Regions from separate parts of the Comamonas piscis genome, predicted to be linked through region 2. Evidence: predicted binding sites of a transcription regulator. Region 2 holds the regulator's gene; each other region holds the start of a gene.
The links. Region 2 encodes FNR, which switches genes on or off when oxygen is low (the NO sensors DNR and NnrR bind a similar motif). Its sites were predicted from a motif close to TTGATNNNNATCAA; they were not measured.
Positions count from the first base shown of each region.

Region 1: the regulator FNR is predicted to act here: its motif matches at 1,816-1,829, upstream of HS961_RS10120 (OmpW/AlkL family protein).
Region 3: the regulator FNR is predicted to act here: its motif matches at 2,884-2,897, upstream of HS961_RS15635 (oleate hydratase).
Region 4: the regulator FNR is predicted to act here: its motif matches at 2,785-2,798, upstream of HS961_RS01660 (universal stress protein).

Region 1 covers NZ_CP058554.1:2,265,665-2,271,502, forward strand. The annotation lists gene mntP (manganese efflux pump MntP) at 1-263, shown strand, start outside; gene HS961_RS10115 (DUF808 domain-containing protein) at 706-1,701, shown strand; gene HS961_RS10120 (OmpW/AlkL family protein) at 1,993-2,604, shown strand; gene HS961_RS10125 (O-acetylhomoserine aminocarboxypropyltransferase/cysteine synthase family protein) at 2,701-3,984, opposite strand; gene HS961_RS10130 (YeiH family protein) at 4,082-5,191, opposite strand; gene HS961_RS10135 (LysR family transcriptional regulator) at 5,362-5,838, shown strand, end outside.
Region 2 covers NZ_CP058554.1:4,162,090-4,167,927, forward strand. The annotation lists gene hemN (oxygen-independent coproporphyrinogen III oxidase) at 1-938, opposite strand, end outside; gene fnr (fumarate/nitrate reduction transcriptional regulator Fnr) at 1,088-1,810, shown strand; gene HS961_RS18755 (universal stress protein) at 1,967-2,410, shown strand; gene HS961_RS18760 (malonate--CoA ligase) at 2,521-4,077, opposite strand; gene HS961_RS18765 (enoyl-CoA hydratase/isomerase family protein) at 4,145-4,936, opposite strand; gene HS961_RS18770 (tripartite tricarboxylate transporter substrate binding protein) at 4,953-5,838, opposite strand, start outside.
Region 3 covers NZ_CP058554.1:3,459,984-3,465,821, reverse strand. The annotation lists gene HS961_RS15650 (acyl-CoA dehydrogenase family protein) at 1-617, shown strand, start outside; gene HS961_RS15645 (acyl-CoA dehydrogenase family protein) at 634-1,665, shown strand; gene HS961_RS15640 (enoyl-CoA hydratase/isomerase family protein) at 1,747-2,841, shown strand; gene HS961_RS15635 (oleate hydratase) at 2,966-4,930, shown strand; gene HS961_RS15630 (ATP-binding protein) at 5,021-5,431, opposite strand; gene HS961_RS15625 (Pr6Pr family membrane protein) at 5,542-5,838, opposite strand, start outside.
Region 4 covers NZ_CP058554.1:344,258-350,095, forward strand. The annotation lists gene HS961_RS01650 (D-amino acid dehydrogenase) at 1-982, opposite strand, end outside; gene HS961_RS01655 (LysR family transcriptional regulator ArgP) at 1,071-2,015, shown strand; gene HS961_RS01660 (universal stress protein) at 2,207-2,629, opposite strand; gene HS961_RS01665 (metallophosphoesterase) at 2,873-3,718, opposite strand; gene HS961_RS01670 (LysR family transcriptional regulator) at 3,757-4,734, opposite strand; gene HS961_RS01675 (hypothetical protein) at 4,882-5,319, shown strand; gene HS961_RS01680 (phosphoenolpyruvate carboxykinase (GTP)) at 5,712-5,838, opposite strand, start outside.

The DNA.
Region 1 (5,838 bases), 1.9 Mb from region 2:
ATGGTTTCTGGCTGCTGGTGGCGACGGGCTTTGCGACCAGTATTGATGCGATGGCGGTGGGTGTGGGCCTGGCCTTCCTGGATGTGAACATCACCCTGGTGGCGCTCAGCATCGGCTTTGCGACCTTTGCGATGGTGACCTTGGGGGTTATGGTGGGGCGCCTGCTGGGCAATATCACCGGCCGCTGGGCAGAGGCGGTGGGTGGCGTGGTGCTGATCGCGATTGGCTCGCTGATTCTGTACGAGCACATGGTCGCGGTTTAAAAACCAAAGCCCTCTGCGGTTGTCACGGCAGAGGGCTTGAAGTGTTGCCCTGTAGGCGCATTGCTACAGGCGAAACAAAGCCCCGCAGAGCGGGGCTAAAGTGAGAGAGATCAGTGGGCTTGCAATCGATGCGGGCGCCGGGTTTTTAGTTCTGGCTCAACCGCTGGCAAGCTGCGCTGGTATCAGAAGCGGGCAGGAGCACGCTTACGGTCACGTTCGTCTTCAGGCCAAATAGCAAACACTTCAGTCATTTCAGTCCTTTCACCTTTCTGGTGTAGATGGGTGTACAACGGGCGGCGCGCTGAAGTTGTTGACAAGGCCTACATAAAGTTTTGTGAACAACATCCAACAAAACGTAGAAATCACCGTTTTACGGGGCCTGACACGGCATTGCTTTGTGAAATCGCTATGATTTGCCACCGAATTTGATAGGGAGTGCGTAATGGCTGGTGCTGGTTTGTTGATGTTGCTCGATGATATTGCGACTTTGCTCGACGATGTTGCGCTGATGACCAAGACGGCGGCGGGCAAAAGCACCGCCATCCTCGACGATGTGGCCACGCAGACCAAGGTAGCGGTACAAAAGACGGCGGGGGTGTTGGGCGATGACCTGGCGCTGAACGCCGAGCAGGTGACAGGCGTGAAGGCCAACCGCGAATTGCCGGTGGTTTGGGCCGTTGCCAAGGGCTCCATGAAGAACAAGGCCATTCTGGTACCGGCGGCGTTGCTGATCAGCGCATTTGCGCCTTGGCTGATCACGCCCCTGTTGATGCTGGGGGGCGCTTTTCTGTGCTTTGAAGGGGTGGAGAAGGTGCTGAGTCTGTTCCACAAGCCCAAGCAGGCCCACGATGCCGTGAAGGATTCGCAGCAGGCCGAGCAGATGGGCGTGGCGCCGTCGTCGGTCAAGGCGGCGAGCGAAAAGAACATGGACCCGGTGGCCTATGAAAAAGCCAAGGTGGCCGGCGCCGTGCGGACCGACTTTATTCTGTCGGCAGAAATCATGGCGATTGCCTTGGGCACCGTGGCCAGCAAGCCCCTGTGGGAGCAGTTTGCCGTGCTGGTCGCTGTGGCGCTGGCGATTACCGTGTTTGTCTACGGCCTGGTAGCCGGCATTGTGCGCATGGACGATGTGGGCATGTGGCTGATGCGCAAGTCCAGCGCTGCTGCCAAGGCCTTTGGCCGGGGCCTGATTGCCTTCACGCCCTGGTTGATGCGCGGCCTGTCGATTGTGGGAACCGCCGCCATGTTCATGGTGGGAGGCAGCTTGCTGGTGCATGGCATCGGCCCGATTGAGCACTGGCTGGAGAGCACCGTGGCCCCCATGGGCGGCGTGGTGGCCTTGCTGGCGCCCACCCTCGTACACGTGGTCGTTGGTGCTGCTATCGGCGGCTTGGTGGTGCTGGCGGTGGAGGCCTGGCACAAGGTACGCGGGCACTGAGCGCAAGGCATCGCGGATAGCTGCTGACCACGCCCCTGGGGCGCGGTCTAGCAAACCATAGAAGGCGGCATCGCAACAGCGGGCCGCCTTTTTTTCATTGCTTGTTTTGTCTCGTTGATCTGGGTCAGGGCTGTCTGGCCCGCATCGGAAGAAGATGCAAAGCATGGATGCCAGAGAGGGATCTGCAGCTGGTGAGGTGGCTTTGGGCGCCGGGCAGCTGCAGGCGGACTTTGGGCCCATCCAGCTACTTTTCAATCCATGCGAGCAAGATCGCAGTGAGGGCAAATGACGATGAAAAAAATGATATTGGCAGCAGCGGCTGTCTGTGCAATGACTTCGGGTGCGGCGATGGCGCAGGAGGCGCAAAGCCCTTGGCAAGTGCGTTTGCGTGCGGTGCATCTGGACAGCGCCAACAAGGATTCCACCGGCCTGGGTCTGTCGATCAACGACAAGACCATTCCTGAAGTGGATGTGACCTATTTCTTCACGCCCAATATCGCGGCTGAATTGGTGCTGACCTACCCACAAAAGCACGATCTGCGCTCGGACGGCGCCAAGATCGGCTCGCTCAAGCACCTGCCTCCCAGCCTGCTGGCACAGTACCACTTCACCAACATGGGTGCGTTCAAGCCCTACCTGGGCGCGGGCGTGAACTACACGCGTTTCTCGAACGTGAACTTTGCCCCTGCGGTAGAGGCCGCGCTGGATCCATCGATCAAGAAGAACAGCTTTGGCGCTGCGCTGCAAATCGGCTTTGACTACATGCTCGACAAGAACTGGTCCATCAATGTGGACGTGAAGAAGGTCTACATCAAGACCGATGTGCGCTCGGCAGGCACCAAGGTGGGGACCTTCAAGGTCGATCCTTGGTTGCTGGGCGTGGGCGTCGGCTACCGTTTCTAAACGCGATTAGAACCCACTCCTGGTGAGCCAGGAATCAAAGAGCACCGTGATTGAGCCGCTTATTCCAAGCGGCTCTTTTTTATGCGCGACGGACCGTCAGACCTTGGCCAGTGCCTGCTCCAGATCGGCCAGCAGGTCATCGACATGCTCGATGCCGATGGACAGGCGCACCATCCCTTCGCTCACCCCTGCTTTTTCCAGCTCGGCGCTGTCCAATTGGCGGTGGGTGGTGGAGGCCGGGTGCGTGGCCAGCGACTTGGCTTCGCCAATATTGACCAGGCGGGTGAACAGCTGTAGCGCATCCAGAAAGCGGGCACCAGCCGCGCGGCCTTCGCCATCGGCGGCGTTCAGGCTGAAGGACAGAATGCCCGAGGCGCGGCCACCCGACTGCTTTTGCAGAATGGCATGGTCCGGGTGGTCGGGCAGGCCTGCATAGCGCACCCAGGCGACCTTAGGGTGTTTTTGCAGGGTCTCGGCAATGGTTTGCGTGTTCTCGCAGATGCGGTCCATGCGCAAGGCCAGGGTCTCGATACCTTGCAGGATCTGGAAGGCGTTCTGCGGCGAAATGGCCGCGCCCATATTGCGCAAGGGCACGACGCGCGCGCGGCCAATGTAGGCCGCTGGGCCCAGCGCTTCGGTGTAGACCACACCGTGGTAGCTCACATCGGGCTCGTTGAGGCGTTTAAAGCGTGCCTTGTGCTCCGCCCAGGGGAACTTGCCGCTATCAACAATCGCGCCGCCCACGCTGGTGCCATGGCCACCCAGGTACTTGGTGAGCGAGTGCACGACGATGTCGGCGCCATGCTCGATGGGGCGCAGCAGGTAGGGCGAGGGCACTGTGTTGTCCACGATCAGCGGCACGCCATGGCGATGCGCCACATCGGCCAGCGCGCGGATGTCGGTCACATTGCCCAGCGGGTTGCCGATGGATTCGATGAACACAGCCTTGGTCTTGTCATCGATCAAGGCGCCAAAGCTGGCCGGGTCGCGCGGATCGGCAAAGCGCACTTCGATGCCTTGCTGCGGAAAGGTGTGGGCAAACAGGTTGTAGGTGCCGCCATACAAGGTGCTGGCCGAGACGATGTTGTCACCCGCTTCGGCCAACGTCTGGATGGCGGCGGTGATCGCTGCCATGCCTGATGCCAGCGCCAGCGCGGCAATGCCGCCTTCGAGCGCGGCCACGCGCTTTTCCAGCACATCGGTGGTTGGGTTCATGATGCGGGTGTAGATATTGCCCGGCACCTTCAGGTCAAACAAGTCCGCCCCATGCTGTGCGCTGTCAAAAGCGTAGGCCACCGTTTGGTAGATGGGTACCGCCGCAGCCTTGGTGGTCGGGTCGGGCGAATAGCCTGCGTGAACGGCCAATGTCTCGATGCGCATGGTGTTGGAGTCCTTTTTGTTGGCGGAAATATGCCTCCCGGTTGTAACAGCTTTGCGCATTGGGTCAACGATTTTTTGGGTATGTGCTTATGAGGTCTCAGAGCGCTGAGATCCCTCCAATCCAGGTATTGACCGCGAGCCCGCCCAGCACCAGCCAGACAAACAGCACCAGCCCCAGCAGCAAGGGCTTGATGCCGGCAGCCCGGACCGAGCGCACATGGGTGGTGAGGCCCAGCCCGGCCATGGCCATCGTCAGCAGCGCGTTGTCCCACTGCACGCCCACGGCCAGCGCCTGTGCGGGGATGATGCCTATCGAGTGGATGCCAGCGACGGCGACAAAGCCCAAGGCAAACCAGGGAATGGTGATCTGGCGGGCCTGCACGGCGCCGCTGGCGGCGGGCTGCGGGGCCGATGCATCACTGCCAGGCCGCTTGGCCAGCCACAGCGACAGCGCAATCAGAAATGGGGCTAGCATCATCACCCGCACCATCTTGGCCACAACGGCGGTATCGGCCGCGCTGCTGCTGATGGCGCCGCCAGCGGCCACCACCTGGGCGACCTCGTGCACGGTAGAGCCCACCCAGAGGCCATAGCCGGCCTCGCTCATCTGCAGGCTGGGAGCGAGCCACGGGTAGAGCACCGGGTACAGAAAAGTGGCCAGGGTGCCAAAGACGACCACGGTAGCAATAGCCACCGCCACATCATCCGCCCGCGCCTTGGCCACCGGCGCGGTGGCCAGCACCGCCGCTGCGCCGCAGATCGCGCTGCCGGCACCCACCAGGATGCTCGTGCGCGCATCCAGCCCTAGCCAGCGCTGGCCCAGCCACTGGGCCAGCACAAAGGTGCTGCAGAGCATGAGCGCATCCACCAAGACGCCGGGGGCGCCGACGGCTGCTATGTCTTGGAAGGTCAGGCGCAGGCCATACAGGATGATGCCCAGGCGCAGCAGTTGCTGCTTGGACAGGCCCACCCCCGCAGCAGCCGGTGCCTGTACCCAGCCATAGACGGTATTGCCCACCAGCATGCCGATGACGATAGCCACCGTGAGTGCGCTCAGCCCATGGTTGCCGAACCAGGGCAGGGCCGCCAGGCTGCTGGCCAGCCAGGCAATGGCCGCGCACAGCAGCAGGCCGGGCGCCAGGCGTTTGGTCAGGTCAAGCCAGTGGCTGCTGCGCAATTGGGAAAGGGAAGGGGTGGCGAGTGACATGGGGCGTTCCAAATGCCCTAGCAAGGCCAAAAAAACGGCGGTCTGCTGAGCGATATGGGGTCACTATAGAAATTATTCTTATATCTGTATAACTGATTGTTTGGTTATGATCTATCGATAAAATAGGTAGGTAATTTTCTTTCAACCTAAACAGCGGTCGACGTTTCACCATGCTCCATCTCAGCCTGCGCCAGTGGGAGGTTTTTTGCGCAATCGCCCAAAGCGGCAGCACGGTTGCGGCCGCGCAGGCGATTGGCCTGTCGCAGTCGGCAGTCAGCGCCGCCTTGCAACAGCTGGAGGCGGGGCTGGGCGCGCAGCTGTTTGCGCGCAGTGGCAAGCGGCTGATGCTCAATGACTTGGGGCGCAGCCTGTGGCCGCAAGCGCAGGCCTTGTTGGAGCTGGCGGTGCAGCTGGAGCAGGCGACACAGCAGACGGAACCCTCGGCACCCGTGGTGCTGCGGCTGGCGGCCAGCACCACCATTGCCAACCATGTGCTGCCCGCCATCCTGACGGACTTTATGCAGCGCTATGCCCAGGTGCAGTTTGAGGTGGTGATTGGCAATACCCGCGAGGTGGCAGATGCGGTGGGCGAGGCCAGTGTGGACCTGGGCTTTATCGAAGGAGTAAGCCACTGGCCGGCGCTGCAG
Region 2 (5,838 bases):
AAGTTGCGGTGTAGGCGGCCCTGGCGCTTGGCCACGGCCAGCGCATCGTCTGGCAAGGCGAAATGGTCCATGCCCACATACACATAACCTGCGCCTTCCAGTGCTGCCAGCGCCTGCGCCAGCATGGCCAGCTTGTCGGTTGCACTGGGCAGGTCTTGTGCCTGAATGCGGCGCTGCGGCTTGAAGCGCTCAGGCAGGTGCGCATAGGCGTAGAGTGCAATGCGGTCCGGGCGCAGCGCGTTCACCTGCTCCATCGTGCGGGCAAAGCTCTGCGGGTTTTGCTGGGGCAGGCCGTAGATCAGGTCGATATTGATGGATTCAAAGCCGATCTCGCGCGCCTGCGCAACCAAGGCAAACACCTGCTCGGCGGGCTGCTCGCGGTGTACCGCCTTTTGCACCAGCGGGTCAAAATCCTGCACCCCAAAGCTCAGCCGGTTAAAGCCCAGCAGGTAGAGGTGCTGCAGGCGCTCGCGGCTGACGGTGCGCGGATCGACCTCGATCGAGTACTCGCCGCCGGGCTGCAGTTGAAAGCGCTGCTTGACCATATCCATCAGCCGGCTCAGACCCGCATCGGTCAAAAAAGTGGGCGAACCGCCGCCCAGGTGCAGCTGGCTGATGGTGGGGCGGCCACCGACATGGGCCAGTTGCAGATCCAGCTCCCGCTCCAGGTAGTCCAAGTATTCATCCGCCCGCTCGGCATGCTTGGTGATGATCTTGTTGCAGGCGCAGTAGTAGCACAGCGAGGCGCAAAACGGCACATGTACATACAAGGACAAGGGCGCCAGCCGGCCCACCAGCCCGGTGCCGCGCTGGGCTAGCGCCTGCTTGTACGCATCCGCAGCAAAGGCTTCAACAAATCGGTCTGCAGTAGGATACGACGTGTAACGGGGGCCGGGCACATCAAAACGGCGTAGCAGTTCAGGGGTCAGAGAAATCATGGGCTTCTTTCTTGCGGACCCCCAATGTGCCCCAGGGTCTGCCACGCGTCCTTGATGTACATCAAGAAGCCCATTGGCGCCTGCACGCACAATAGGCGCATCCAAGGAACGTCGTTCCTATATGAATAGTTGTTCACGGGTATTGATACATGACATCCACCTCCATCAAAGTAGCTTGCTCCAGCTGCAATTTGCGCGAGCTGTGCATGCCCGTGGGACTGTCGGTCGATCAAATGGAACGGATCGATGAGATCGTGGCCACGCGACGCAAGATCAAGCGCGGCAGCGCGCTGTTCCGCAATGGCGAGACCTTCACGTCCTTGTACGCCATCCGCACCGGCTTCTTCAAAACCAGCATTGCCACCGAAGACGGCCGTGACCAGGTCACCGGCTTCCAGATGGCGGGCGAGATCATCGGCCTCGATGGCATCGTCAATGACCGCCATTCCTGCGACGCGATTGCGCTTGAAGACGCCGAAGTCTGCGTGATGCCCTACTCGTCGCTGGAAGAGGTGTCGCGCGAAGTGACCGCCCTGCAGCACCATGTCCACAAAGTGATGAGCCGCGAGATCGTGCGCGAGCACGGCGTCATGCTGCTGCTGGGCAGCATGCGCGCCGAGGAGCGCCTGGCCGCCTTTTTGCTGAACCTGGTGCAGCGCCTGCATGCCCGGGGCTTCTCGCAGCATGAGCTGATCCTGCGCATGACGCGCGAGGAAATCGGCAGCTACCTGGGACTGAAGCTGGAAACCGTCAGCCGCACCTTCTCCAAGTTCGCAGAAGAAAACATCATCGAGGTCAAGCAACGCCATGTGCGCATTCTGGATACTGACAAGCTGCAAGGGCTGATCAACACCCAGGCCTGCGCGGCTTGATCACCATGTCGATGGCGCCGCACAGCGCCGCAACGGCGCAAACGCGGCCTGATCCGACATCCGTTGTCGCTGCCAGCAGCGATGCTTGGTGATGCAATTACGGCAAGGCTGCACAGCAGCGGCACTGCCCCCTGTCTGACCTGAAAGGAGCCCGCCATGTACCAACATATCCTGCTTGCCACCGATGGCTCTGAGCTGTCCGAAAAGGCCGTTCAACACGCGCTGGCGCTGGCCAAGCTGAGCCACGCGACCGTTACCGCCGTCAACATTTCGCCCAACTACCCGCGCAGCTATTTTGAAGGCAGCACCATGCAAAACCCTGATGACATTGCGCGCATCGAGGAAGGCTGGGAACGGGCTGCACAGAGCGTCGTCGACAAGGTGGTGGCCGAAGGCGCTGCAGCCGGTGTGCCCGTCAAAACCTTGGTGATCAAGTCCGATCTGATCGCCGAGGCACTGCTGGAGACCGCACGCGACGAGCGCTGCGACCTGATCGTTATGGCTTCGCACGGCTACCGGGGCTTGAAGCGCCTGCTGCTGGGCAGCGAGACCCAGCATGTGCTGACGCATGCGACGATCCCGGTGCTGGTGCTGCGCTGATCGCCGCATAAGCCAAGCGCATCAATAGCAAACCCTCGCTGGCGGTAGCTTCTCAGCTACCACCGGGCGAGGGTTTTGTCATGTCGGCACAGGCCGCCATCGCACAGGTATCAGCCCTTGAACAGGTCCTGGTACTGGTCGCGCAGCAGGTTCTTTTGCACCTTGCCCATGGTGTTGCGCGGCAACTCTCCAACCACAAAGCAGCGCTTGGGAATCTTGAAATTAGCCAGCTGCTTTTTCAAGGTGCTCACGATGCCATCGGCATCGAGTTGCTGGCCCGGCTTGGCAATCACCACGGCCACGCCCACCTCGCCAAAATCGGGATGCGGTACGCCCACCAAGGCGCTCTCAGCCACGCCCGGCAGGTCGTTGATAAAGCCCTCGATCTCTGCCGGGTAGACGTTGTAGCCGCCAGAGATGATCAGGTCCTTGCTGCGGCCAACAATGGTCACATAGCCGCGCGCGTCGATCTTGCCCACGTCGCCGGTCTTGAACCAGCCGTCGGCCGTGAACTCCTGCGCGGTCTTCTCAGGCATGCGCCAGTAGCCGCTGAACACATTGGCGCCCTGCACCTGGATATGGCCAATCTCGTCGGCACCCAGCGCCTGGCCATCATCGCCCTGCACCCGCACCCCCACGCCTGGCAGCGCAAAGCCCACCGTGCCGCCCCGGCGCTCGTCCTGGCCGCCATGGCGGGCATCGGCCTGGTAGGGGTTGGAGACCAGCATGATGGTCTCGCTCATGCCATAGCGCTCCAAAATCGAAAGGCCGGTGCGGGTCTGCCAGTCGCGGAAGGTCTCGATCAGCAAGGGCGCGGAGCCTGAGATGAACAGGCGCATGTGCTGCGCGGCCGCCTTGGTCAGGCCCGGCTCGGCCAGCAGACGCACATAGAGGGTTGGCACCCCCATAAACACCGTTGCCCACGCCATCGCAGCAATCACCGCCTTGGGCTCAAACTTGGCAAACCAGATCATCTTGCTGCCATTGAGCAAGGCCGCGTGGATGGCGACAAACAAGCCATGCACATGGAAGATCGGCAGCGCATGGATCAGCACATCGCCCGTCTTCCAGCCCCAGTAGTCCTTCAGCGTAACCGCATTGCTCAGCAGGTTGCCGTGGCTCAGCATCGCGCCCTTGCTGCGCCCGGTGGTGCCACTGGTGTACAAAATAGCAGCCATGTCGTCGGCGGTCTTTTGTGCCGGCGTGTGCGTATCGTCGCAGTGCACGGCGCGCTCCAGCAGGGTGCCACTGCGGTCATCGCCCAGGGTGAACACGCTTTGCGTGCCGCACTGGAAGGCGATCTTGGAGACCCAGCCAAAGTTGGCCGGCGCGCAGACCACCACGGCCGGTTCGGCATTGGTGACGAAGTACGCGATCTCGGCGCTTTGGTAGGCGGTATTCAGCGGCAAAAACACATGGCCTGCGCGCAAGGTGGCCAGGTACAGCGCCATCGCTTCGACCGACTTTTCTACCTGCACGGCCACCCGGCTGCCGGTAGGAATGTTCAGCGAATCGAGCAGGTTGGCAATGCGCGCGCTCATGCGGTCGAGATCGCGCCAGCTGTAGTTCAGCGGCTCACCGTTGGCCGAGGTGGTCTCCACGGCGATGGCATCAAGGTCCTCAGGAAAGGCTGCACGCAGTGCGCAGAACAGGTTGTCGTTGGTCATGTTTGTCTACTTGGTTGGAGGTATTCCTGGGCACCTGCAGCGCAGCCAATGGCCGGCGCAGGCGCCTTCAAAACTGGGGTGTTCGTTTGGCCACAAAGGCGGCGATGCCCTCGCGGTGTTCTGCCGAATCGGCATAGGCATAGGGCTGCTGCAGCACGGGGGCCTGGGCATCGCCCTCGGCCAGCGCGCGCAGCAGCTGCTTGGTCATGCGGGCGGCCTGGGGTGCCAAGCCGCAGATGCGGGCTACAGTGCGCTCCAGCTGGGCCTGCAGCTGGGCAGCGGGATGAACCTGGCTCAAAAAGCCCGAGGCCAGCATCTGCTCGGCGCCAAAGACCGCCGCCTCCAGCAGCATCTGCCGTGTCTTGGCAGGCCCCAGCTGGCTCAACACCAGGGCCGCCTCCTTAGGGGCCATCGGAAAGCCCAGCTTGGCAATCGGTGCGCCAAACTGGGCGGTGTCTGCTGCCAGGCGGGTGTCGCAGCAGCTGGCCAGCTCTACACCGGCGCCCATGCAGGCGCCTTCAATGGCGGCCACCAGCGGCACATCGCATTGCAGCAGGGCATGCAGCGCGGGCCAAACCTCGCCCTCATGGAAGTCGGCGAGGCTGCGCTCGGCAAAGCGGAAGTCCGCATATTCCGAGATATCGCCGCCGGCGCAAAAGGCCTCGCCCTCGCCTTGCAGCACGATGCAACGCAGCCCGGGCTGGCGCTGCAGGTCCTCAAACACGCTGCGCAGCTGCCGCCACATCGCACGCGACATGGCATTGCGCTTGCCCGGGTTGGCCAGCACCACGCGCACTGCTTGCGCGCGGGCCACCGGCTCGCCCGCTGTCCATGCTTCCACCCGAACTTGGCCCGTCATCGTCTCGCTCCCGTGCTTATTCAATCTTGGCGCCCGAGGCCTTCACCACCTCGGCCCAGCGCTTGACCTCGTCGGCCACAAAGGCGGCAAACTGCGGCTGCGTCATGCTGCCATATTCCGCACCGTTCTTGGCCCAGATGGCCTTGATCTCATCGGAGCCGCCCATGCGCTTGGCCTCTTCAAACATGCGCGCCTGCAGCTCCGGCGGGGTGCCCTTGATGGCCCAGAGGCCGTACCAGGTGGTCACGTTGTAGTCGGGCAGGCCCACCTCGGCGGCGCAAGGCACATCGGGCAGCGAGGGGTTGCGCTGGCTGCCCGCCACCATCAGGCATTTGATACGACCGGCGGCTATGTGCGCGGCCGACGAGCCCAGGCCATCGAACAGCATGTCCACATTGCCGGCAATCAGATCCTGCAGCGCCGGTCCCGCGCCTTTGTACGGCACATGCAGGATGTCGGTCTGGCTCTGGATCTTGAACAGCTCACCGGCCAGGTGGTGGCTGGTGCCGGCGCCCGCCGAGGCAAAGCTCATCTTCCCCGGGTTGGCCTTGAGCTGGGCCAGCAGCTGCTGCATGTTGGCAGCGGTCACCCGCTTGGGGTTGACCACCAACACCTGCGGCACGGTCGCCAACAAGGCCAAAGGCACCAGGTCTTTCTGGATGTCGTAATCCAGCCGGGGGTAGACCGAGGGCGCAATCACATGGTGGGTGCCGCCCATGAAGAAGTGGTAGCCATCGGCCGACTGGCGCGCCGCAAAGCTGGCCCCCAAGGTGCCGCCGGCGCCGCCCTTGTTGTCGATCACCAGGGTCTTGCCCGACATCTTTGAGAACTGTGAGGACAGCGGCCGCGCAAAGGCATCGGTGCCGCCCCCTGCCGGAAAGGGCACCACCCAGGTCACCGGC
Region 3 (5,838 bases), 700 kb from region 2:
AGCCGGCGGACCGGCAGAAAGGCCTGTCGCAGCTGATCGTGGACCTGAGCCTGCCGGGCGTGACCGTGCGGCCCATCGAGGACATGTCGGGCGACCGCCATTTCTGCGAGGTGTTTTTTGACAATGTGCAGCTTGCCCCCGATGCGCTGGTGGGCGCTGAAGGCCAGGGCTGGGAGCAGGTGACCGCCGAGCTGGCCTATGAGCGCAGCGGACCCGAGCGCTTGTTCTCCTCGGTGGTGCTGCTGGACCAATGGCTGGCCTTTGTGCGCAGCGAGGCAGCGCCGCGTGCCGACTCCATCAAGCTTGCTGGTCAGATATTGACCCGCCTCGCGCCGCTGCGCGCGCTGTCCGTCGCTGTGCAAGAGAAGCTGGTGCAAGGCCAAAGCCCGATTGTGGAAGCCGCGCTGGTCAAGGACCAAGGGACGGTGCTGGAGCAGTTCATCCCAGCTGCGATCGCCGACGACCTGATGGCGCGCGAAGGCGAGGGCGAGGCAGTGCCCCATGCGCTGCTGCTGACCCTTAACTACCTGACACTCGTCTCGCCGTGCTACACGCTGCGCGGCGGCACCCGCAGCATTTTGCGCGGCATGATCGCGCGCGGCCTTGGCCTGCGTTGAGCGCAAGGAGAAGAACATGGACCATTTGATTACCGAGGCCCTGCGCGATCTGCTGACGGGGCAATGCACGCCCGCCGTGGTGCGCGCCATCGAGAGCGAAGCGGCAGCAAGCGCTGGCGCGTCGCCCACCGCTGCAGCGCTGTGGCAGCAGATTGAGGACAGCGGCTTTGCCGACCTGCTGCTGAGCGAAGACGCAGGCGGCGCTGGCCTGGCGCTGCGCGATGCCTTTGCGGTGTGGGATTTGCTGGGCCAGCACGCCATGCCGCTGCCGCTGGCAGAAACCATGCTGGCGCGGGCCTGGCTGGCGGCCGCCGGTGTGGCGCTGCCGCAAGGCGCCATTGCGCTGGCGCCGCAGCTGGCCGCTGCCGATGGCGGCCTGCGGGCCAGCGGCGTGCGCGGTGCCCGGGTGGCGCCATGGGTGCTGGGCCAGCACGGGGCGGATGTGCTGCTGCTGCCTGTGGCCGCTGCGCAGGCCAGTGCCAGCATTTTTGTGCTGGATGCGGATCTGCACTGGCCCGCCAGCGCCGTGGTTTCCGCCACCCGTGTGCCCGCCCCCGCATCGCTGCTGGTGGCGCAGGCCGGGCTGGTGTCGGCCTTGCTGGCCGGCAGCCTGCTGACGGTGTTTGAAAGCACCCTGAACTTTGCCAATGAGCGCCAGCAGTTTGGCCGGCCGATTGGCAAGTTCCAGGCCATCCAGCATGAGCTGGCGGTGATGGCTGAGCATGTGAGCGCGGCGCGCATGGCGGCCCAGATTGCCTGCGAGGCCGATGGCGTGGTGGCAGATCCGCTGAAGGTGGCAGTGGGCAAGGCCCGCAGCAGCGAGGCAGCGGTGGAGGTGGCAGCGCTCGCGCATTCTATCCACGGCGCGATTGGCTTTACCACCGAGTTTGATTTGCAGCTGCACACCCGCCGCCTGCACCTGTGGCGCCAGACAGCGGGCAGCGAAAGCTACTGGCAGCTGCAGGCGGGGCAAGCTTTGCTGGCAGCAGACGGCATGGCGCTGGATGTAATCCGCCAGATAACGGACAGCAGCGCGCCGGTAGCCTGATTTGGCACCTGTTTGACCGCTGCCCGCGCCGGTTATCGGCTATGGTGGCGGTTGTTTTTAGAAGAACCAGGAGTCAATGTTATGGCGGTCTACACCGAAGATGTGCAAAGCGAAGTGCGCGGCCAGCTGGGCTTTATCACGCTAAACCGGCCCAAGGCGCTGAACGCGCTGTCTCTGGCGATGGTGCGCGAGCTGCGCGATGTGCTGCTGCGCTGGCAGCAAGACGAGAAGGTGCTGGCCGTGGCCATCCGGGGCAGCAACAAAGAGGGCGTGTTTGGTGCCTTCTGCGCTGGCGGCGATATCCGCTTTTTGCATGCGGCCGGCATGGCAGGCAACCCCGAGCTGGAGGATTTCTTCACCGAGGAATACGCGCTCAACCACCTGATCCACCACCTTGGCAAACCCTATATCGCCTTTATGGATGGCATTGTGATGGGCGGCGGCATGGGCATCAGCCAGGGCGCCAGCCTGCGCATCGTCACCGAGCGCACCAAGATGGCGATGCCCGAGACGGCCATTGGTTTGTTCCCCGATGTGGGCGGCGGCTACTTTCTGTCGCGCTGCCCCGGCCGTGTGGGCGAGTACCTGGGCCTCACCGGCCAGATGATTGGCGCAGCCGATGCGTTGGCCTACCAGCTGGCCGATGGCTACCTGGAGAGTGCGCAGCAGCAGGCGCTGTGGGATGGACTGGCCGCTGGCAGTTTTGCCAATGGCCAGGCGGTGGAAGCCTTTGTGCGGGCCGGCCTGGCCACCGCACCAGAGCGCGCTGCCAACCCCGATGCCGACATCGCCCAGTACTTTGGCCTGGCCGATGTGCCGGCCATCATCAGCGCGCTGGAAGCGGGCGACAGCGACTTTGCCCGTGCCACCGCCGAGACCCTGCGCAAGCGCTCGCCGTTGATGCTGTTCGTGGTGCTGGAGCAGATCCGCCGCGCACGCAGCCTGAGCCTGGCCGACGACCTGCGCATGGAGCGCGACCTGGTGCGCCACTGCTTTTACCTGCGCCCTCATCGCAAGAGCGAAACCTTGGAAGGCATCCGTGCGTTGGCGGTGGACAAGGACCACCACCCGCAGTGGAACCCCGCGCGCATCGAAGACGTGGACCTGCAGGAAGTGGCGCAGATGTTTGCCAGCCCCTGGCCTGCACAGGCCCATCCGCTGCTGGCGCTGGACTGAGCGCAAGGGGAGAGCCAAGCAGCTACGTGGATGCGTAGGCGCTTGCCGCCCATCAATAGTGGCTGGGAGTCGGTGTGCTATACCTTGGCGTCTGATCGTCAAGCTATCCATGAAAGGCACCACCATGAAGCATGCAGACTCCCGCACCTCCTCGCTGCGCGTTGAGGCAAACATCGGCGAAGGCTTTTGGCGCAAGGGCCCGCAAGACAGCCTGCCACCACCCGACATGGTGGGCGCCTATATGCGCAACCGGCCGGTGCTGGGCGCGCCGGTAGCGGGGCGAAAGGCCTGGATTATCGGCAGCGGCATTGCAGGCCTTGCAGCGGCCTTCTACCTGATCCGCGACGGCGGCATGGCCGGCGAAGACATCACCATTCTGGATGCCCTGGATGTGACCGGTGGCTCGCTCGATGGCGCGGGTAATGCCGAGCAGGGCTATATCGTGCGCGGCGGCCGCGAGATGAACTGGAACTACGACAACTTCTGGGACCTGTTCCAGGACGTACCGGCGCTGGAGCTGCCCGAGGGCTACAGCGTGCTGGACGAGTACCGCCACGTCAACGACAACGACCCCAACTGGTCCAAGGCCCGGCTGATGCACCAGCAAGGCAAGATCCGCGATTTCTCCAGCCTGGGCCTGACCAAGGCGCACCAGTGGGAGATCGTCAAGCTGCTGCTCAAGCGCAAGGAGGAGCTGGACGACCTCAGCATCGAGTCCTATTTCAGCAAGAGCTTTCTAGAGACTAATTTCTGGTACCTGTGGCGCTCGATGTTCGCGTTCGAGAACTGGCAAAGCCTGCTGGAGATGAAGCTCTACATGCACCGCTTCCTGGACGCCATCGATGGCCTCACGGACATGTCGGCGCTGGTGTTTCCCAAGTACAACCAGTACGACAGCTTTGTCGTGCCGTTGACGCGCATGCTCAAGGACAAGGGCGTAAAGGTGCAGTTCAACACCCGCGCCTATGACCTGGACATGCGGGAGGAGGCAGGCGCCCGCACGGTGACTGCCATCCGCTGCAAATCGGCCGGCCAGGATGTGCAGATTGCGCTGGGCCCGGACGACGTGGTGTTTGCGCTGACGGGATCGATGACCGAGGGCACCGCTTATGGCGATCTGGATACTGCGCCGGTGCTGGCGCGCAGCAATGAGGAGCCGGGCGATGACAGCGACTGGGCCTTGTGGAAGCGCCTGGCGGCCAAGTCGCCGGTGTTTGGCCGGCCGGAGAAGTTCTATGGCGATGTGAAGGGGTCCATGTGGGAGTCCGCCACGTTGACCTGCAAAGCCTCGCCGCTGATCGACAAACTCAAGGAACTGTCGGTCAACGATCCCTACTCGGGCAAGACGGTGACGGGCGGCATCATCACCTTCACCGATTCTAACTGGGTGATGAGCTTTACCTGCAACCGCCAGCCGCATTTCCCCGATCAACCGGGCGACGTGCTGGTGCTCTGGGTGTATGCGCTGTTGATGGACAAAAAGGGCAACCATGTGGCCAAGACCATGCCCGAATGCACGGGGCGCGAGATTCTGGCCGAGCTGTGCTACCACCTGGGCATCGCCGACCAGATCGATGCGGTGGCGGCCAATACCAAGGTGCGCTTGGCGCTGATGCCCTATATCACGGCCCAATTCATGCCGCGCGCCGCTGGCGACCGGCCCCATGTGGTGCCCGAGGGCTGCACCAACCTGGCCTTGGTGGGCCAGTTTGTCGAGACCAGCAACGATATTGTGTTCACGATGGAAAGCTCGGTGCGCACCGCACGCATTGGCGTCTACACATTGCTAGGATTGGCAAAGCAGGTGCCCGACATAAGCCCCACGCAGTACGACATCCGCAACATCATCAAGGGCGCGCGGGCGCTGAACGGCAACCAGCCTTTTGTGGGAGAGCGTTTGCTGCACCGCGTGCTGGGCAAAACCTATTTCGCGCACATCCTGCCGCCACTGCCCGAGAACGAGGAGACCTTGCGCGAACGCGCGGAATCGGAGCTGGCGCAACTGCTGGGCAAGGGCGGCCAGGCGCTGGGCAAGGTGTCTGCCTGGTTGGAGCGCTACAGCAGCGGCATGCGCGACAAGTCCAAATAAGCGCGGCGCTGATCGCAGGCTGAAACGCAAAGAGGTGGCCGTTTGGCCACCTCTTGTTGTTGGAGGGAACAGCTTAGCAGCCGTGTCCGATCAAGGTGTTGCCAGCTTCCACACACCGCCGCCCATGCCGTCGCCGCGCTTTTCGCCGGCTTGGCTGTCTTTGGCAAAGTAGTACAGCGGCCAGCCTTTGTAGGCCCATTGCTGGGTGTTGTCCGTGCGCTGGATGATGCTGAAATCACCAATCGGCTTGGCGCCGGATGCCACCGGCAGCGGCGGCCAGTTGGTGGCGCATTGCTGGTAGCAGGTGGAGGCACCGCTGCCGGCGCTGTCCTTGGTGAAGGTATAGAGCGTGCGGCCATCGGGGCCGACCAGCACGCCATCGGCGGATCGTACCGGTGTGCTGGTGTCGGCGTTCTTCTGGTCCTTGTGGTGCATGGAGCCACAGGCGGTCAAAAGAACGGCAGACAGTGGAATGGCCAGTACAGCGAGCTTGGAGAACATAGGCGGCACCCGGGTTGGTTGTAGGTGTCATCAATATAGGTGGCAGCCCACAGCCGCCATGTCGGACAGATACCCATCCTGGGTGGCGAAGCCCAGCGCCAATGGCCAGCCTAAGCCGGAGCTGCCGGTCTGCGCCCTTTGGCCGCCCACAGCAGCAGACCGCCCACCAGCACAAAGCCCAGAGCGATCCCTGCGGCGTACAGGGCGACGCCGGCCGCACCGCCGACGTTGGCGGGGTTCAAGAAAGGGTAGGGGTACCAGCCGGTTTGCTGGCCGCGCAGCAGGCTATAGGCCAGGTACAGCGCCGGTAGCACCAGCGCCTTGCCCAGGGCCTTGCGTGCCAGTGGTGCAGGCGCTGGCGCCAGCAGCCAATCGAGCACCACGGCGATGGGCATCAGGTAGTGCAG
Region 4 (5,838 bases), 1.4 Mb from region 2:
CGTTGAGCTCGATGGTGCCGGCGACGCGCAGCTCGTTGCCCAGGCGGCTCATCGCCAGCTTGTTGCCGTCGTCAATGCAGCTCACAAAAGGCGCGGCCTCGGGCTTCAAGATCGGCAAGGTGGCGCTGTAGCCCTTGCCGGGGTAGATGGCCACATTCAGGCCCACGGTGCGCAGCAGCGGCGCGGTATAGCTGCCGCAGGCAACGATGACGGCATCGCCCTGCAGGGTGCGCGGGCTGCTGTCTGCGCCCGCTGCAGTGGCCCGCACGGTGACGGAATCAATCGCGCCGCCCGCCACATTCAGCCGCTCGACACGGTGGTTGTAGAGAAACTGCACGCCGCCCTGGGCGCAGAGCTGGGCGAGCTTTTGCGTGAACACGCGGGCATCACCGCTCTCATCGCTCTCGGTAAAGGTGCCACCCTTGATGTGCGCGGCATAGGGCTTGAAGGCAGGCTCGATCTTCAAAAACTCTTCGGTGCTGACCAGGCGGCGGTTCACCCCGTACTGGCGCATCAGATCAACGGCCAGCTGCGCATCCTGCACCGCTTCGTCGCTGGTGAAGAAATGGGCAATACCGCGCTCGAGCCGGTTGTAGTCAATCCCCGTCTGGGCGACGACGGCCTTCAAGGCGTTGTGGCTGTAGGCACCCAGCGCGACGATCTGCTGCACATTGCGGGCAAAGGAACGGTCATTGCACTCGGCCAGAAACTGCGTGAGCCAGCGCCATTGCTGCGGGTCCACATGGGGGCGCAACAGCAGAGGAGCCTCTTTGTCGAACATCCACTTGAGCGCCTTCAGCGGGGCATGCTTGTTGGCCCAGGGCTCGCAGTAGCTCACCGAGATCTGCGCCGCATTGGCAAAGCTGGTTTCCAGCGCCGCGTCCGGTTGCCGGTCGACGACGGTGACGTCGTGGCCGAGTTGCAGCAGATGCCAGGCGGTGCTGGTGCCGATGATGCCGGCGCCGAGGATGATGACTTTCATGGCTATCAGTGTCTGGCATCTTGGCTGTAACATAAAGTGCAATTAAACTTCTTCAAGAATCATCAGTTCTGCTAATACTGGAGCCCCCATGAGCAACCTGGACCCGGTCGCGCTGGAATGCCTGGCCGCCGTGATTGAAGAAGGCGGTTTTGAGAAGGCCGCTGTGCGCCTGAACGTGACGCAATCGGCCGTGTCGCAGCGCTTGCGCGCGCTGGAGGCGCAGATTGGATCGGTGCTGGTGGTGCGCAGCCGCCCGCTGCGGCCCACGGCTGCGGGTCAGCTGCTGCTCAAGCACACCCAGCAGCTGCGCTTGCTGCGTACTGACCTGGAGCAAGAGCTGCACAGCCTGCTGCCTCACGCTGTGGGCCGCAGCGCGCATGACGAGGCCATCTCGATTGCCATCAATGCCGACAGCATTGCGACCTGGGCCATTGATGCGCTGCAAGACATCGCCCTGCAGCAGCTGCCGCTGGAGATCATCACCGACGACCAGGACCACACCTTGGAGCTGCTGCGCACCGGCGAGGTGCTGGGCTGCGTCACCACCATGCCGCAGGCGCTGCGCGGCTGCCGCGTGACGGCGCTGGGCGCCATGCACTACATCGCAGTGGCCGCCCCCAGCTTTGCCGAGCAGCATGTGCCCCAGGGGCTTAACCGCAGCAACTTCAAGCACCTGCCGTTTCTCAGCTACAACCGCAAGGACGACATGCAGCGCGTGTTTGTCGCCCGCGCGATGGGCCTCAAGACCGTCGGCCTGCACCAGCTCTATGTCCCCAACTCCGAGGCCCAGGTGCGCGCGGTGGCCGCGGGCTGGGGCGTGGGCGTGGTGCCCGAGCTGCTGGCCCGCCCCTACCTGGCCGATGGCCGCCTGGTGAATGTGGCCGAGGCCCAGGTACTGCGGGTGGACCTGTATTGGCACTGCTGGAACCTGCAATCTGCCTTGCTGAGCGCCCTGAGCGACGCGATGGTGCAAAGCGCCAAGGGCAGCCTGGGCCCCGCCACCGCAGCGGCGCGTGCCACGGTCAAAGCCTGAGCACCCGCTCCAAAAAAAACTGCCTGCACCCCAAGGGGTGCAAGCAGTTTCCGGATGTATCCCCTGTGTTCAATGCACCGGTGGTTCCATCCCTCCCTCATCAGTGAAATCCGTCAGCGTTGAAGTATCGTCCGCAACTGTGGCGATACGGTGAATAGCAAATGACAGATTAATTATCTGATTCAATCGATTTACCGAATCAGCAGTACCGGCAGCTTGCTTTCGGCCAGCACCTGGGTCGCCACCGAGCCCATCACCAGCTTGGCCAGCCCGCCATGGCCCCGGGTGCCCATGATCAGCAGGTCATAGCCGCCGCCATCGGCCGTCTCGGCGATGGTCTGGGAGATGGGGCCGACGGCGCTCTCGGCCACCGCCGTCACCTGGTGGGCTGCCAGAAACTCCTGCACCGGCAGCAGCACCTTTTGCGCCTCTTCCGAGTGGTAATCATCCACTAACGCCTTGCCCAAGGCCTTGGCGGCCCGGGGTGGCAGCAGCGGCTGCACCGTGAGCGCCGTGTAATGGTGGTTGGGCGTCAGCCACTCTGCGTGCGCTGCCAGGTAATCGAGAATCTTCTGGGTGTAGGGGCTGCCGTCAACGGCCAACAAAATACGCATGCCTGAACTCCTTGAACAAGGGGTGAGGGACCCCACACCGGTGACGCACACCAACGCGGGAGCTAACCTGGAACACCCCGCAGTCTGACGACGGCAAGGCGCTTCGCAGGCTTAAATCATGTGTATCAGCTTATAGATTCATCGTCAAACGCAGCTTGATATGCATCAGGCGCGACGATGAAATGAGCTCAAACCCTTAGATGCGGGGTTTATAGAGAAGCGCCGAGTGCTGCAGACCGCGTGCTATACCGCCACCACGCAATGGGGCTGGAAGCTCTCCTGCTCCCCCTTGCGGGCATAGCCCAGCGGGTTGGCTACCACCCGGCATTGCCAGGCGCGGCCATCGCTGTGCTGGCCTTTGGCCAGGTAATCGCTGGGCGCATGCAGATGGCCGTGGATCCAGAGGTCGGCATAGGGCAGCAGCTCGTCGAGCGCATTGCAGAAACCGGCGGTGCCCGGGGTCATGCCATAGCGCGGGTCGGCGCTGCGCAGGCTGGGGGCAAAGTGGGTGATGACGACAGTCTTGCCGTCAAAGGGCTCGGCGAGTGCGGCGCGCAGCCATTCCTGGCAGCGCAGCGCTTCGTCGCGCATCTCGGCGGCCAGAAACGGCTGGCCATTGCGCTCGGTCTGGGCCTTGGTGAGGTAGAAGTTGGCGGCCTTGAAGGCCTTCTCGCGCTGCTTCATCAAAGCGCCCAGCTCGGTCACGCCGTTGTGCAGCGCAATCGCGTCATAGTCGGACCAGAGCGTGGTGCCGATAAAGCGCACGCCGTCGCGCACCAGGGTTTCGCAGTCCAGCATGGTGATGCCCAGCTTCTCGCAGCTGGCCCGCAAACGCTGCCGCGCCACATCAAAATCCTGGTTGTCAAACTCATGGTTGCCGGGCACCAGGATCACCGGCTCCGGCCAGTGGCCGCCGGCCTGCTGCGGGCTGAACTGGCCCAGGCCAAAATCTGCGTCTGTCAGCATCGAGCCGCTTTGGTAAGAGCCGATGTCGCCGGCCAGCACCAGCAACTCGGCGCCGGGCGCGGGCTGGGCGCGGAAATGGGGATGGGTCTCCAGGTGCAGGTCGGACAGGATTTGCAGGCGCATCGCCTAGCCTACCATGGGGACTGCGGCTGGGCAGTGCTCTACATCGGCAATTCTTGGTCAGGAAAGGCCGCGCGGGCCGAGCGCTCCAGCGCATGCAGCATCCATTCGAGTGCCGAGGGTGGAATATGCCCGCTGCGGCTGCGCCAGAGCGCATCCACATGCACGGCCTCCACCCGCAGCGGCAGCGGCTGGAAGGCCAGCAGATCGGCAATGCCGGTAGCGGGCACAAAATGGCGTGGCAGCACGGTGATCAAATCGGTGCGCGCCACCACACGGGCAGCGGTGAAGTACTGGTTCACCGTCAGCACCACCCGGCGTTTGCGGCCGATGGATGCCAGCGCTTCATCCAGAAACCCAAAGGGCTGGCCGGAGAAGCTCACCAGCATATGGCGCGCATCGCAGTAGCGCTCCAAAGTCAGCAAGCCCTCACTCAATGGGTGATCCTTGCGCATCACGCAGATGTATTCGCCGTCATAGAGGCGGCGGCTTTCGAAATCCACCAGATCACCCGATTGGGCGCGCGCCGTCATCTCGGCCAGCACAAAGGGGAAATAGCCGACGGCCAGATCGGCGGTCTCGGCCTCCAGCTCTTCGCGCGGGTCTCGGGTAGTGAGTGGTTGCACATGCACGGAGACGCCAGGCGCCTCGGTTTCCAGAATGTGCATCAGGCTGGGCAGCAGGGTGGCGGCTGTGGCATCGGCCATGGCCACCACAAAGGCCTGGGTGGCATTTGCGGGATCAAAGCGCTCAGGGGCAAAGCTCGATTGCAGGCGTGCCAGCGATTCGCGCACCACCGGCCACAATGCATTCGCCAGCGGGGTGGGCTCCACGCCCTGGCCGCTGCGCACCAGCAGCTCGTCGTTCAAGGCCTCGCGCAGGCGCCGCATCGCATTGCTGACGGCCGGCTGGGTGATGGACAGCTTGTCAGCGGCCCGGGTCAGGCTGCGCTCATTCATCACCTCGTCGAATACTCGCAACAGGTTCAGATCCAGGTGCCGAAATTGATGGGGCAGCATTTTCAATCCTTTGCAGCGCTGAAAGCCCCGCAATACATCACTGGCATGAATGATACAGATTCAAAAGATAAATTTGAGAACGTCTAGGGTAAACCCTATACTTCGTTCATCGCTTCAAAGAAGCATTGAAAACCAAAGACATTCATCATGACCAACAGTTTTGTACACACCGACATGGCTACCGAGCACACGGGCGTTCTGCGTGTGGAACGCGCTGCTGAACATCTCAAATCCACCTTCGGCACGAAGGGCGTGGGCGCATCGCTGATGCTGGCCGCCCTGGTCTCCGCCGTTCTGGTGGTTGCTACCCGCCTGGTGGACTCCGTCGCTGGCGGTAGCCACTGGATCGCTGGCTGGGCCCTGCTGTGGGTTGTGGCCTTTGCCGCCATCGCCCTGCTCGCCGCCCCTGCCCGCAACCTGAGCAGCAGCCTGCGCGCCGCTCGCCGCAGCTGGGACGAAGGCCACCGCCGCGCCATGGAAGACGACAAGACCTGGCAAGTGGCCCTGCAAGACAGCCGCGTGATGGCTGATCTGAACCGCTCCATGAGCGACGCCGCTGTGTCGTTCTACCACAAGAACTACTGATCAACGCTGCGGTCCCCCAGGGGCTCCAAGCGTCGGCAGCCACGATCTGCCTTTTCAAAAGCCATGGCATGCCATGGCTTTTTTGTCGTTGGCGCCAGCATCTCACCATCCCCGTAGGCCAGGTTTGCGGCCTAGGGAATGCAGTGATCCGGGCTTTGCAGGTGGTCGGCAACGGGATGGCAAGCGCTTTCTAGCCCTTTACCGCGCTGGCTGTATGCAACAAACCACAGTGCCATCCATCAGCAGAAGTAGCAGACTTGCCAGCCATCTCCCCCAGAGGCCCAAAACAAAACCCCGTATGCGTTAAACATACGGGGTGTTGCGCTACGTAGCCTTAGCAGGCCGCTGGCAGCACGGTGCTACCAGGGCGCCAGCGATGCAAATCAGCCAGATCAGGCAGCAGCCAGGCGCTTTTCCAGATCGGCCTTGATGTCCAGCAACGCCTGGGGCAGGCCCTGGGCGAGGTGGTCAAAATGCGCTTGGTGCGATGCCAGCTCTTCGGTCCACACGGTAGTGTCG